3 regions of the Streptomyces sp. NPDC048584 genome follow, and region 1 is predicted to be linked to each of the others. Evidence: riboswitches for the same ligand, from Rfam matches in the RefSeq annotation. Region 1 holds a riboswitch; each other region holds the start of a gene.

Region 1 (4,205 bases):
AGGCCCTTGACGACCTTGTCCTCGTCGATGAAGGCGGCGGGGACGTGCAGTGCGCGGTTCTCACCCCGGCGTACGGCGATGAGCTGGCCCTCCTTGACCAGCTGCCGGACACGCGTCACCTCGATATCGAGCATTTCGGCGATATCGGGCAGAGTGAGCCAGGCGGGGACGAGAGCATCGATCTTTGCGTCAATCTCGGTCACGGGACAAGCCTGCCATCTGCCACTGACAGGAGGAAGTCAGCCCCGCCCACCTGCGCCGACGCGGCGTGCCGGAACCCTCAGACGGTCGCCGCCTTCAGCGGCCGTCCCGGGTCCGCCAGCAGCTCCGCGTCCATCGCCGTGCCCGCCTCGATCAGTCTGCGCCCCTGCGCCAGATCCCGGGGCCGCCCGACCGCGAGCAGGGCGACCAGGCGGGACTCCCGCAGCCAGCAGACGCTCCACGCCGGCCCGGCGGGGTCCCCGCGCCACACGGTCCGGTCGGCGTCCGCGTGATGCCCGGCGTACTGCACGAATCGCCCGAACTGCTCGGACCAGAAGTACGGCACCGGGTCGTACACCGCCGGCTCCCGGCCGCTGAGGGCTCCTAGGATGTTCCCGGCGACCGTGCGCGGCCCCTGGAGGGCGTTGTCCCAGTGGTGGACCAGCAGCCGCTCGCCGTAGCGCCCGGACGGGAAGGACGCGCAGTCACCGACCGCGTACACGTCCGGCAGGGAGGTCGCCAGATGACGGTCGGCGACGATCTCGCCGTGCGCGCCGAGCCCGATCCCGGAGCCCGCGAGCCAGGCGGTGGCGGGCCGGGCCCCGATGCCGACGACCACGGCGCCGGCGGGCAGCCGCGAGCCGTCGTCCAGGACCACGGCGCCGGGCTCGACGCGCTCCACGCGCGTGCGGGTGCGCAGCGCGACGCCGGCCTCGGCGTACCAGGCGGCCATCGGGGCGGCCACCTCGGCGGGCAGCGCCTCCACCAGCGGACGCTCCTCCGCCTCCACGACGGTGACCGCGCAGCCCGCCTCGCGGGCCGCCGTGGCGAACTCCGCGCCGATCCAGCCGGCCCCGACCACCACGACGTCGTGCTGCCGTGCGAGCACCGGCCGCAGCCGCGCGGCGTCGTCCAGGGTGCGCAGCAGATGCACACCGGGCACGCCCTCGGCGCCGGGCAGCCGGACCGGTTCCGCCCCGGTGGCGACCACCAGCACGTCGTACGGGACGGGCCCGGCCTCCGTGTCCAGTGCGTGGTCACCGGCGCGCAGGCCGAGGGCCTCACAGCCGAGCCGCAGTTCGATGCCGGCGTCCTCGAAGTCGACGTCGAAGGCGGAGTCCTCGGCCTTGCCTAGCAGCACCGCCTTGGACAACGGGGGCCTGTCGTAGGGCTGGTGGGGTTCCGCGCCGATCAGCGTCACGGTGCCGGTGAAGCCCTGTTCGCGCAGGGCGAGGGCGGTCTGCACGCCGGCCATGCCCGCGCCCGCCACGACCACCCGCCGCGGATCGGACGGTCCCGGTTGCTGCGTCTGCTCAGTCACCCGATCACCTTAGACAGCTGACGCGGCATCACCCGGCCGGGTGCTCGACCTGTTCCACGACGCTCGTCCCGCTGCCCGGCTGGGACTCCCACTCCCAGCTCTCCTCCAGCCGCACCCGCCCGTCGGGCAGTTCGACGACCGTGGACACGCAGTGTCCCGAGGAGGTGGTGCCGTCCCGCTTGAGCTGCGCGTACCGGAAGTCCAGCCGGTCTCCCGCGCGGGTGCCCACCAGATGCCCGCGGACGACGTCGCCGCCCCCGTACTCGGCCCAGATCTCGCCGTCCCGCTCGTGGTAGACGAACCGGGTGCGGGTGCCGACCTGGCCGGGGGCCTGGTCGGCCACGGGGGCGAGGACGAGTCCGTCGAGCGATGGTGCCACGCGGGAGGCTCCCTTACAGGGTCGGTGGGGCGGGGGATACGCTGGCCAACGTACAAGCACTCGCGGGAGCCCGGACGCACCGGGCTGAGAGGGAGGCTGGCGGCCTCCGACCGTACGAACCTGATCCGGGTCATGCCGGCGAAGGGAGGGGCTGGACGCCCATGTCGCCCACACGTACCTCGGACGTCCTCGTCGTCGGGGGCGGAATCATCGGACTGGTCACGGCCTGGCGGGCCGCGCAGCGCGGTCTCTCCACGGTCGTGGTGGACCCCGAGCCGGGCGGCGGGGCCGCCCGGGTGGCCGCCGGGATGCTGGCCGCCGTCACCGAGCTGCACTACGGCGAGGAGACCCTGCTCGGTCTGAACCTCGCCTCCGCGCGGCGTTATCCCGCCTTCGCGGCCGAGCTGACCGAGTTCACCGGCCACGACCTCGGCTACCGCGCGTGCGGCACGCTCGCCGTGGCACTGGACGCCGACGACCGCGCCCATCTGCGGGAACTGCACGCCCTCCAGGAGCGGTCGGGGCTTCGGTCGCAGTGGCTGTCCGGGCGGGAGTGCCGGCGCCTGGAGCCGATGCTCGCGCCGGGGGTGCGCGGGGGGCTGCGGGTGGACGACGACCACCAGATCGACCCCCGGCGGCTGGCGGCCGCACTGGTCACCGCCTGTGAGCGGGCCGGCGTGACCCTCCACCGGGCGTGGGTGGAACGGCTCGTGGTGACCGGGGAGCGGGCGACGGGTGTCGTCACGGCCGACGGCACCGAGCTGGCCGCCGGGCGGACGGTGCTCGCGGCGGGCAGCCTCAGCGGGCGGCTGGCGGGCGTACCGGCGGACGTGCTGCCTCCCGTGCGTCCCGTGAAGGGACAGGTCGTACGGCTGACGATGCCCGAGCGGCACGGCCCGTTCCTGAGCCGGACCGTACGGGCCGTGGTGCGCGGCAGCCATGTCTATCTGGTGCCGCGCGAGAACGGCGAGCTGGTGATCGGGGCGACCAGCGAGGAGCTGGGCTGGGACACCACCGTCACCGCGGGCGGCGTGTACGAGCTGCTGCGCGACGCCCACGAGCTGGTTCCCGGGATCACCGAACTGCCGCTCACCGAGACCCGCGCGGGACTGCGCCCCTGCTCCCCCGACAACGCGCCGCTGCTCGGCCCGACGGAGCTCGAGGGGCTGCTCCTGGCCACCGGCCACCACCGCAACGGCGTCCTGCTGACGCCGGTCACCGGCGACGCCATGGCGGATGCCCTGACCGGCGGGACGCTGCCGGACGTGGCCCGCCCGTTCACCCCGCGGCGCTTCGGCGCCGCCGTCCTCACGGAGCAGTCCGCATGAACGTCTCGGTCAACGGGGAGCGGCGGGAGTTCGCGCCCGGCACCGCTCTCGACCTCGTCGTGAAGTCGCTCACCGCGGCGCCCTCGGGGGTGGCCGCCGCCCTCAACGAGACCGTCGTCCCGCGTGCGCAGTGGCCGGTCACCCCCCTGTGTGAGGGCGACCGGGTGGAAGTCCTGACCGCCGTCCAGGGAGGCTGACCATGGCCGACGATCCGTTCCTCCTCGGCGATACGTCCTTCACGTCCCGTCTGATCATGGGCACCGGCGGGGCGCCGAGCCTCGACGTGCTGGAGCGGGCGCTGGTGGCGTCCGGGACGGAGCTGACCACCGTCGCGATGCGGCGGGTGGACCCGTCGGTGCACGGGTCCGTGCTGTCGGTACTGGAGCGGCTGGGCATCCGGGTGCTGCCGAACACGGCGGGGTGCTTCACCGCCGGGGAGGCGATCCTCACCGCGCGGCTCGCGCGGGAGGCGCTCGGCACGGACCTCGTCAAGCTGGAGGTCATCGCCGACGAGCGGACGCTGCTGCCGGACCCGGTCGAGCTGCTGGACGCGGCCGAGACGCTGGTCGACGACGGGTTCACGGTGCTGCCGTACACCAACGACGATCCGGTGCTGGCGTGGAAGCTGGAGGACGTGGGGTGTGCGGCGGTCATGCCGCTGGGGTCGCCGATCGGGTCGGGGCTGGGGATCCGTAATCCGCACAACTTCGAGTTGATCGTGGAGCGGGCGGGGGTGCCGGTGATCCTGGACGCGGGGGCGGGGACGGCGTCCGATGTGGCGCTGGCGATGGAGCTGGGGTGTGCGGGGGTGATGCTGGCGTCCGCGGTGACCCGGGCGCAGGTGCCGGTGCTGATGGCCGCCGCGATGCGGTCGGCTGTGGAGGCGGGGCGGGGGGCTCGGCTGGCGGGGCGGATTCCGCGGCGGTGGTTCGCGGCGTCGGCGTCGTCTCCCGCGGAGGGGCTGGCCGAGCTGGAC
Region 2 (4,205 bases), on a different contig from region 1:
GGCGGCGACCGCGTACCGCAGCGAGTTGCCGACCGCCTCGATCGGCGCGACCAGGAACACTCCCCCGTCGTCGTGGGTCAGCTCCCGGTAGTGGCCGAGGCCGGCGGTGCCGAACGACCGCTGCACCAGCACCGCGAGCGGCAGCAGAAGCAGCACGGTCACGGTGGCGACGACCCCGCCGAGCAGCGCCCACTGCCCGGCCCCGCGCGGCCGGCGTGCGGTCAGCGAGGCGTCCACCAGCCGCAGCGCGGTCTCCCGGCGCCGTACGGTCCAGGCGTGCAGGGCGAGGATCACGCCCACGGCGACAAACTGGATCATGGTGAGCACGGCGGCCGTGGACAGGTCGAAGATCTCGGAGGTCTGCCGGTAGATCTCCACTTCGAGGGTGGAGAAGGTGGGCCCGCCGAGGATCTGCACCACACCGAAGGAGGTGAAGGTGAACATGAAGACCATCAGTGCGGCCGCCGCCACGGCCGGCGCGAGCGCGGGCAGGGTGACGGTCCGCCAGGCCGCGAACCGGGAGGCACCGAGCATCCGCGCCGCCTCCTCCTGCCGTGGGTCGAGCTGCGCCCACAGTCCGCCCACGGTGCGGACGACGACGGCGTAGTTGAAGAAGACATGCGCCAGCAGGATCGCCCACACGGTGGTGTCCAGACGCAGACCCCACAGCTCGTCGAGGAGTCCGCCGCGGCCGACCAGCGCCATGAACGCCGTACCGACGACGACCGTCGGCAGCACGAACGGCACGGTGATCACGGCCCGCAGCACCTGCTTGCCGGGGAAGTCGAAGCGGGCGAAGACATAGGCGCCGGGCAGGGCGATCAGCAGGGTGAGGACGGTGGAGACGAGCGCCTGCCAGGTGGTGAACCACAGCACCTGGCGCACATCGGACTGCGCCAGTACGTCCCCGATCCGCCCGAGGTGCCAGGTTCCGCCCGCCTTCAGTCCGCGCGCGACGATCGCGGTGACGGGGTAGGCGAAGAAGACGGCGAAGAACGCGACGGGCACGGCCATCAGGCCGAGCCGCGCCGCGCTGCCCCGCCGCCGCGCCGCGGTGTGCGTCACTTCAGTACGAGCGAGGTCCACGACTTGACCCACTGGTCACGGTTGGCGGCGATCCTCGCCGGGTCCATGGTCAGCGGGTCCTTCGCCTGCGGCCCGAACTCCACGAACTCCTGGGGCACCTGGGCGGCCTCCCGCACCGGATACACGAACATGTTGAGCGGCATGTCGTCCTGGAACGTCTTGCTGATCAGGAAGTCGAGCAGAGCCCTGCCGCCCTCGGGGTTCTTCGCGTTGCTCAGCAGCCCCGCGTACTCGACCTGGCGGAAGCAGGTGCCCTCGGCGACACCGGTGGGCGCCGTCTGCGGCCTCGGGTCGGCGTAGATGACCTCGGCGGGCGGCGAGGAGGCGTAGGACACCACCAGCGGCCGGTCGGCCTTGGCCTTCTTGCCGCCGGCCGAGCCGGAGAACTCCTCGTTGTAGGCCTGCTCCCAGCCGTCGACCACCTTCACGCCGTTGGCCTTGAGCTTCTTCCAGTAGTCCGCCCAGCCGTCATCGCCGTACTTGGCGGCCGTGCCGAGCAGGAAGCCGAGGCCGGGCGAGGATGTGGAGGCGTTCTCGACGACGAGAAGGTCCTTGTACTCGGGCTCGACCAGGTCGTCGAGGGTCTTCGGCGGGGTCAGGTCGTGCTCGGCGAACCAGGCCTTGTCGTAGTTGACACAGACGTCGCCGCTGTCGACGGGGGTGACCCGGTGCTTGTCCTGATCGACGCGGTACTCGTCGAGGATCAGGTCGGAGCCCTCGGCCTCGTACGACTGGAACAGGCCGTTGTCGAGGGCGCGGGACAGCAGGGTGTTGTCGACGCCGAAGAGGACGTCGCCCTGGGGGTTGTCCTTGGTCAGGATCGCCTTGTTCACGGCCTGCCCGGCGTCGCCGTCCTCGAGGACCTTCAGCTGGTAGCCGGACTGCTTCTCGAAGGCGGCGACGACGTCCTTCGACACGGCCCACGAGTTGTGACTGACGAGGGTCACGGTCTTGGACGCGCCGCCGCTGCCGTCGGCGTCGCCGTCGGACGACCCGCACGCGGACAGCGTGACCATGCCCAGCCCGAGGGCCAGGACCGTGACCTTCTTGGTGATGCCCACTTGATTCCTCCTGGAGGGACCAGGAAGAGACGCGGCCCTGCCCGGGACCCCTGGGCGGAGTCCCGGGCAGGGCGCAACAGCTCGAGTGATGACCGATCTCCCTACCCAGAATGACCTGGGCGAGGTTCGGAGGGTCTGCGGCCGGTGCCGCACTCTCAGCGCTGTGGCGCTCCCCTGTCGGAATATGAAGATGTGCTTACGCGAGTCACATTACCTCTCGCTCGCGGCGAGCTGACCACACGCCCCGTCGATCTCCTGTCCACGGGTGTCCCGGATCGTCACCGGCACACCGTGCGCGGCGATCGCCTCGACGAACGCCTTCTCGTCCTCGGGACGGGAGGCGGTCCACTTGGAGCCGGGGGTGGGGTTGAGCGGGATGAGGTTGACGTGCACGGGACGGCCCTTGAGCATCCGGCCGAGACGGTCACCGCGCCAGGCCTGGTCGTTGATGTCCCGGATCAGCGCGTACTCGATGGACAGGCGGCGCCCGGACGTGGCCGCGTACTCGAACCCGGCGTCGAGCACCTCGCGCACCTTCCACCGCGTGTTCACGGGGACGAGGGTGTCGCGCAGTTCGTCGTCGGGGGCGTGCAGCGAGATCGCGAGCCGGCACTTGAAGCCCTCGCCGGTGAACCGGTGGATGGCCGGGACGAGACCGACGGTGGACACGGTGATCCCGCGCTGGGACAGACCCAGCCCGTCCGGCTCCGGGTCGGTGAGACGGCGGATGGCGCCCACGACCCGGTTGTAGTTGGCGAGCGGCTCGCCCATGCCCATGAACACGATGTTGCTCAGCCGCGCCGGGCCGCCGGGGACCTCGCCGTCCCTGAGCGCGCGCATCCCGTCCACGATCTGGTGCACGATCTCGGCGGTCGACAGGTTCCGGTCGAGGCCGGCCTGCCCGGTGGCGCAGAACGGGCAGTTCATGCCGCAGCCCGCCTGGGAGCTGATGCACATGGTCACCCTGTCCGGGTAACGCATCAGCACGGACTCGACGAGCGTCCCGTCGAACAGCTTCCACAGCGTCTTGCGGGTGGTGCCCTCGTCGGTCGACAGATGCCGTACGACCGTCATCAGCTCCGGAAGCAGCGCCTCCTGGAGCTTGCCGCGGGAACCGGCGGGGATGTCCGTCCACTGCTCGGGGGCGTCCGCGTAGCGCGCGAAGTAGTGCTGCGAAAGCTGCTTCGCGCGAAACGGCTTCTCACCCGCCGCGGCGACCGCCTCCTTGCGCTCGGCGGGCGTGAGGTCGGCGAGATGCCGCGGTGGCTTCTTGGCTCCGCGGGGGGCGGCGAAGGTGAGCTCACCGGGAACGGGACGGGCCACGGTCGGGCAACTCCTCAGAGAGACGGGGGCCGGCCACCCCGAGGGGGCGGGGACGACGGCGACGCCGTGCCGGAGCCGGACAACCCCCGCAAGGGCGGGGACGTACGAAAGGGCCCACGGCCGGACACCGCGAGCCCTTCCAGAGTACCTGTTCCCCGTCAACCCGATCCGACGAAGATCACCAGCAACAGCCACACCACCGGCGCCGTCGGCAACAAGGAGTCCAGACGGTCCATGATGCCGCCGTGCCCCGGGAGCAGGGAGCCCATGTCCTTGATGCCCAGGTCGCGCTTGATCATGGATTCGCCGAGGTCGCCCAGGGTGGCGCTGGCCGCGACCGCGAGGCCCAGGAGCAGGCCCTGCCACCAGCTGCCGTCGTCGATCAGGTACTGCATGCACAGCGCGCCGGCGACCATGGCGAAGGCCACCGCGCCCAGCAGGCCCTCGCGGGTCTTGCCGGGGCTGATGCGCGGGGCGAGCTTCCTCTTGCCGAAGCGCCAGCCGACGGCGTACGCGCCGGTGTCGCTGACCACCGTCAGCAGCAGGAACGTCAGGACGCGCCAGGCGCCGTCGTCGGCGGTGAGCATCATCGCGACGAACGTCGCCAGGAACGGCACGTAGAACGCCGCGAAGACACCCGCCGTGACGTCCTTGAGGTAGCCCTCGGGCGGCGCCGCCATACGCCAGACCAGCACCGCCAGCGCGGTGAGGGCCATGGCGGTCCACGCGCCCTCG
Region 3 (4,205 bases), on a different contig from region 1:
GCCGACTTCCGGGAGACCGGGCACGCCCACGCCATCGGCCAGTGCCTGCTCGCGCAGCTCGACGACGACGCCCGCCGCGACCACCTCGGCCGTCATCCCGTGCGGCCCGTCACCCCGTACACCGTGCGGGACGACCACAGTCTGCTCAGACGCCTGGAACGCGCGCGGCGCTCGCAGCCGGTGGTGGAGCGTCAGGAGTACGCGCTGGGCACGGTCTGCGCGGCGATCCCCGTCTCCATCGGCTCCATGGCCGCGGCGGTGGCCATCTCGCTGCCCGCCCACCAGGCCGACCGGCTCGCCCCCGCGGCGCGGCGACTGCAGGCCGAGATGGGGCACCTCATCGGGTCGCTCACACTGTCTATCAGTATCTGAAAAATCACTCCTTGTGATCTGCTGTGTACTTTCAGCAAGATTCCCTTTGGTGTCAGGATCCATGCCCGGCCAGTCCGCGGCGAATGACGGGGTAGGCGATGCGCGAATCCGTACAGGCAGAGGTCATGATGAGCTTTCTCGTGTCGGAGGAGCTGTCCTTCCGCATCCCGGTGGAGCTCCGCTACGACACCTGTGATCCCTACGCCGTACGGCTGACCTTCCATTTGCCCGGAGACGCCCCCGTGACCTGGGCGTTCGGCAGGGAGCTGCTGATCGACGGTGTCGGCAGGCCGTGCGGGGAGGGCGACGTACGCGTCTCGCCCGTCGACCCCGACGCGCTGGGCGAGGTGCTGATCCGGCTTCAGGTGGGCGCCGATCAGGCTCTCTTCCGTTCATCGACGGCCCCGCTCGTGGCCTTCCTCGACCGCACCGACAAGCTGGTGCCGCTGGGCCAGGAGGGGGCGCTCGCCGACTTCGACGCCCATCTCGACGACGCGCTGGACCGGATCCTGGCGGAGCAGAGCGCCGGCTGAAGCGTTACGCCGACCGGGTGGCGGAACGCTTCAGCGCGTTCTGCCCCGCCCTACGGGCCGTCAGCGCTTACGGCGTCTGCCCCGCCCGCCGCGCCCCGCAGGGCGGGCCTCCGGTACCTTCCCGGGCCCCTGTGCCGGCTCCTGCGCCTGTCCGTGGCCCTGAGTCCGTGCCTGTGCCGTCGGGCGGTCGGCCGAGACCACCAGCGCGGCCAGCGCCGTGGTCACCGGCACCGAGGCCACCAGGCCGATGGAGCCGATGAGGGTACGCACGATCTCCTCCGCGACCAGCTCACTGTTGGCGACCGTCCCCACGCTGCTCTGTGCGATGGAGAACAGCAGCAGGAGCGGCAGCGCGGCACCGGCATAGGCGAGGACCAGCGTGTTGACCACCGACGCGATGTGGTCGCGGCCGATCCGGATGCCCGCGCGGTACAGCCCCCGCCAGCCCGTCGACGGGTTGGCCTCGTGCAGCTCCCAGACCGCGGACGTCTGTGTGACCGTCACATCGTCGAGGACACCGAGCGAACCGATGATGACGCCGGCCAGCAGCAGGCCGCTCATGTCGATCCCCGGATACAGCCCGTGGATCAGGCCGGTGTTGTCGTCGGTGTTGCCGGTCAGCGCGGCCCAGCCGATGAACACCGAGCCCAGGATGCCGATCAGCAGCAGTGAGATCAGCGTGCCGAGCACCGCCACCGAGGTCCTCGCCGACAGCCCGTGACAGAGGTACAGAGCGATCAGCATCATCGCGCTCGCCCCCACCACCGCGACGATCAGCGGATTCGACCCCTGCAGGATCGCTGGCAGGATGAAGAAGTTGAGCACCAGGAAGCTGATCGCCAGCGCCACCAGCGCCATCACCCCGCGCAGCCGTCCCACGGCCACGACGGCGAGCGCGAAGATGCCCGCGAGCAGTGCCATCGGGAAGCGCCGGTCCACGTCGGTGACCGAGTACTGGAGGTCCCGGGGCGCGGAGGGCTCGTAGGCCACCACGACCTTCTGGCCCTCGCTCAGCTGCCGGGACTGGTCCGGCTGCACGATCTCGTCGAACGTACGGCCCTTGTCGTCGCCGGTGTCGACCCGGATCGTCGCCTTCTTGCAGGTGCCGTCCGCCTGCTGCTGGGCGGAGGAGCCCTCGGCGGTGGAGGTGTCGCCGGTGGGGACGCCGGCGGAGCCGTTCACGGACTGGCAGCTCAGCTCGACCACCTTGGTGACCGTGGCGCGCTGCGTCTGCCGGTCGAAGCCGACGCCGGTGCGCTCGTGCGCCGGGGCCCCGCCCGGCCACAGCACGGCGAGTCCGATCAGTACCGCCGCGGCGAACGGGATCAGGATCGCCGCGATGACCTTGCGCAGATGCCGGGAGACGGGCGCAGCCGGACCGTGCCCGTGGCTGTGTCCGTGCCCGTTCCCGTGTGCATGGCCGTGCACGTGGCCGTGACCACCGTCGTCCGCGGCACCGGGTGGTCGCGATGGTTCGGGGGGCGGAAACGGAGGAGGTTGAGTGGGCGTCACCGCCCGATCATCGCAAGAACGGGGTGAGGCCCTCTGTTCACCGCGCCAGAAAGGACGCTAGCGTGGAGGCGCTTTTGTACACGCGGGAGCTCGGAGCACCGGGCTGAGAGGGCGCTGACCTCCGTCCCAGCGATGTTTCACATGAAACGTCACCCCAGGCTGAGTGATGTTTCACACGGAACGTCGGCAGACGGAAACCGCTGCGTCGACCGCCGAACCTGTTACCGGGTAATGCCGGCGTAGGGAGTAGGTCTCATGACCAACAAGGACGCACGCACGCCTGCCTCCGCGCAGAACTCCGACCGGGAGGAGACCGCGGAGGCAGGGAAGTCCATCGGCTGGCACAAGGCGTATGTCGAGGGCACCCGCCCCGACCTGCGGGTGCCGGTCCGTCAGGTGCACCTCACCAACGGGCAGTCGGTCAAGCTGTACGACACCTCGGGCCCGTACACCGATCCACTCGTCGACACCGATGTCCGCCGGGGCCTGGCTCCGCTCCGGGAGAACTGGATCACCGCCCGCGGTGACACCGAGGAGTACGCGGGCCGCCCCGTCCGCCCCGAGGACGACGGGATCAAGCACACCGCCCCGCGCGGGGGACTGCGCAACCTGGACGCCGTCTTCCCGGGCCGGCCGCGCCTGCCGCGCCGGGGCCGGGAAGGCCGGGCGGTCACGCAACTGGCGTACGCGCGCCGGGGCGAGATCACGCCCGAGATGGAGTACGTGGCCATCCGGGAGAACGTCGCGCCCGAGGTGGTCCGCGAGGAGATCGCGGCGGGCCGGGCGGTGCTGCCGGCCAACGTCAACCACCCGGAGACCGAGCCGATGATCATCGGCAAGCGGTTCCTGGTGAAGGTCAACGCCAACATCGGCAACTCGGCGGTGACGTCCTCCATCGAGGAGGAGGTCGAGAAGATGACCTGGGCGACCCGCTGGGGTGCCGACACGGTCATGGACCTCTCCACCGGCCGGAACATCCACACCACCCGCGAGTGGGTGCTGCGCAACTCCCCCGTTCCGATCGGCACCGTGCCGCTCTACCAGGCATTGGAGAAGGTCGACGGCCGGGCCGAGGAGCTGACCTGGGAGATCTACAAGGACACGGTCGTCGAGCAGGCCGAGCAGGGCGTGGACTACATGACGGTCCACGCGGGCGTGCGCCTCGCGTACGTACCGCTCACCGCGAACCGCAAGACCGGCATCGTCTCCCGGGGCGGCTCGATCATGGCCGCCTGGTGCCTGGCGCACCACAGGGAGTCGTTCCTGTACGAGAACTTCGAGGAACTCTGCGAGATCCTCGCCGCGTACGACGTCACCTATTCGCTCGGCGACGGGCTGCGGCCGGGTTCCATCGCGGACGCCAACGACGAGGCGCAGTTCGCGGAGTTGCGCACGCTCGGGGAACTCAACACGATCGCGAAGCGTTTCAACGTTCAGACCATGATCGAGGGCCCGGGGCATGTCCCGATGCACAAGATCAAGGAGAACATCGACCTTCAGCAGGAGATCTGCGATGAAGCCCCGTTCTATACGCTCGGCCCGCTGACGACGGACGTCGCGCCCGCGTACGACCACATCACGTCCGGCATCGGTGCCGCGATGATCGCCTGGTGGGGCACGGCCATGCTCTGCTACGTCACGCCCAAGGAGCACCTGGGCCTGCCCAACCGTGACGACGTCAAGACCGGCGTGATCACCTACAAGATCGCTGCCCACGCCGCCGACCTCGCCAAGGGCCACCCGGGTGCCCAGGAGTGGGACGACGCGCTGTCCGACGCCCGCTTCGAG

Evidence for each region. A riboswitch is a leader RNA that binds a small molecule or an ion and turns the genes downstream of it on or off. The one in region 1 is predicted to bind thiamine pyrophosphate.
Region 2: it holds a riboswitch for thiamine pyrophosphate, as region 1 does, so the genes downstream of both, ACGFR9_RS25325 (thiamine ABC transporter substrate binding subunit) here and thiO (glycine oxidase ThiO) in region 1, are expected to answer to the same signal.
Region 3: it holds a riboswitch for thiamine pyrophosphate, as region 1 does, so the genes downstream of both, thiC (phosphomethylpyrimidine synthase ThiC) here and thiO (glycine oxidase ThiO) in region 1, are expected to answer to the same signal.

The regions. Positions count from the first base shown of each region.
Region 1 covers NZ_JBICWF010000018.1:60,450-64,654, forward strand. Annotated here, with positions in the region: gene ACGFR9_RS31420 (Rv2175c family DNA-binding protein) at 1-203, opposite strand, end outside; gene ACGFR9_RS31425 (NAD(P)/FAD-dependent oxidoreductase) at 281-1,522, opposite strand; gene ACGFR9_RS31430 (hypothetical protein) at 1,551-1,901, opposite strand; TPP riboswitch at 1,954-2,065, shown strand; gene thiO (glycine oxidase ThiO) at 2,063-3,229, shown strand; gene thiS (sulfur carrier protein ThiS) at 3,226-3,426, shown strand; gene ACGFR9_RS31445 (thiazole synthase) at 3,429-4,205, shown strand, end outside.
Region 2 covers NZ_JBICWF010000012.1:92,029-96,233, forward strand. Annotated here, with positions in the region: gene ACGFR9_RS25320 (ABC transporter permease) at 1-1,086, opposite strand, end outside; gene ACGFR9_RS25325 (thiamine ABC transporter substrate binding subunit) at 1,062-2,147, opposite strand; TPP riboswitch at 2,228-2,333, opposite strand; gene rlmN (23S rRNA (adenine(2503)-C(2))-methyltransferase RlmN) at 2,358-3,470, opposite strand; gene ACGFR9_RS25335 (phosphatidate cytidylyltransferase) at 3,629-4,205, opposite strand, start outside.
Region 3 covers NZ_JBICWF010000010.1:130,107-134,311, forward strand. Annotated here, with positions in the region: gene ACGFR9_RS22730 (IclR family transcriptional regulator) at 1-372, shown strand, start outside; gene ACGFR9_RS22735 (SsgA family sporulation/cell division regulator) at 471-905, shown strand; gene ACGFR9_RS22740 (YibE/F family protein) at 966-2,417, opposite strand; TPP riboswitch at 2,490-2,680, shown strand; gene thiC (phosphomethylpyrimidine synthase ThiC) at 2,673-4,205, shown strand, end outside.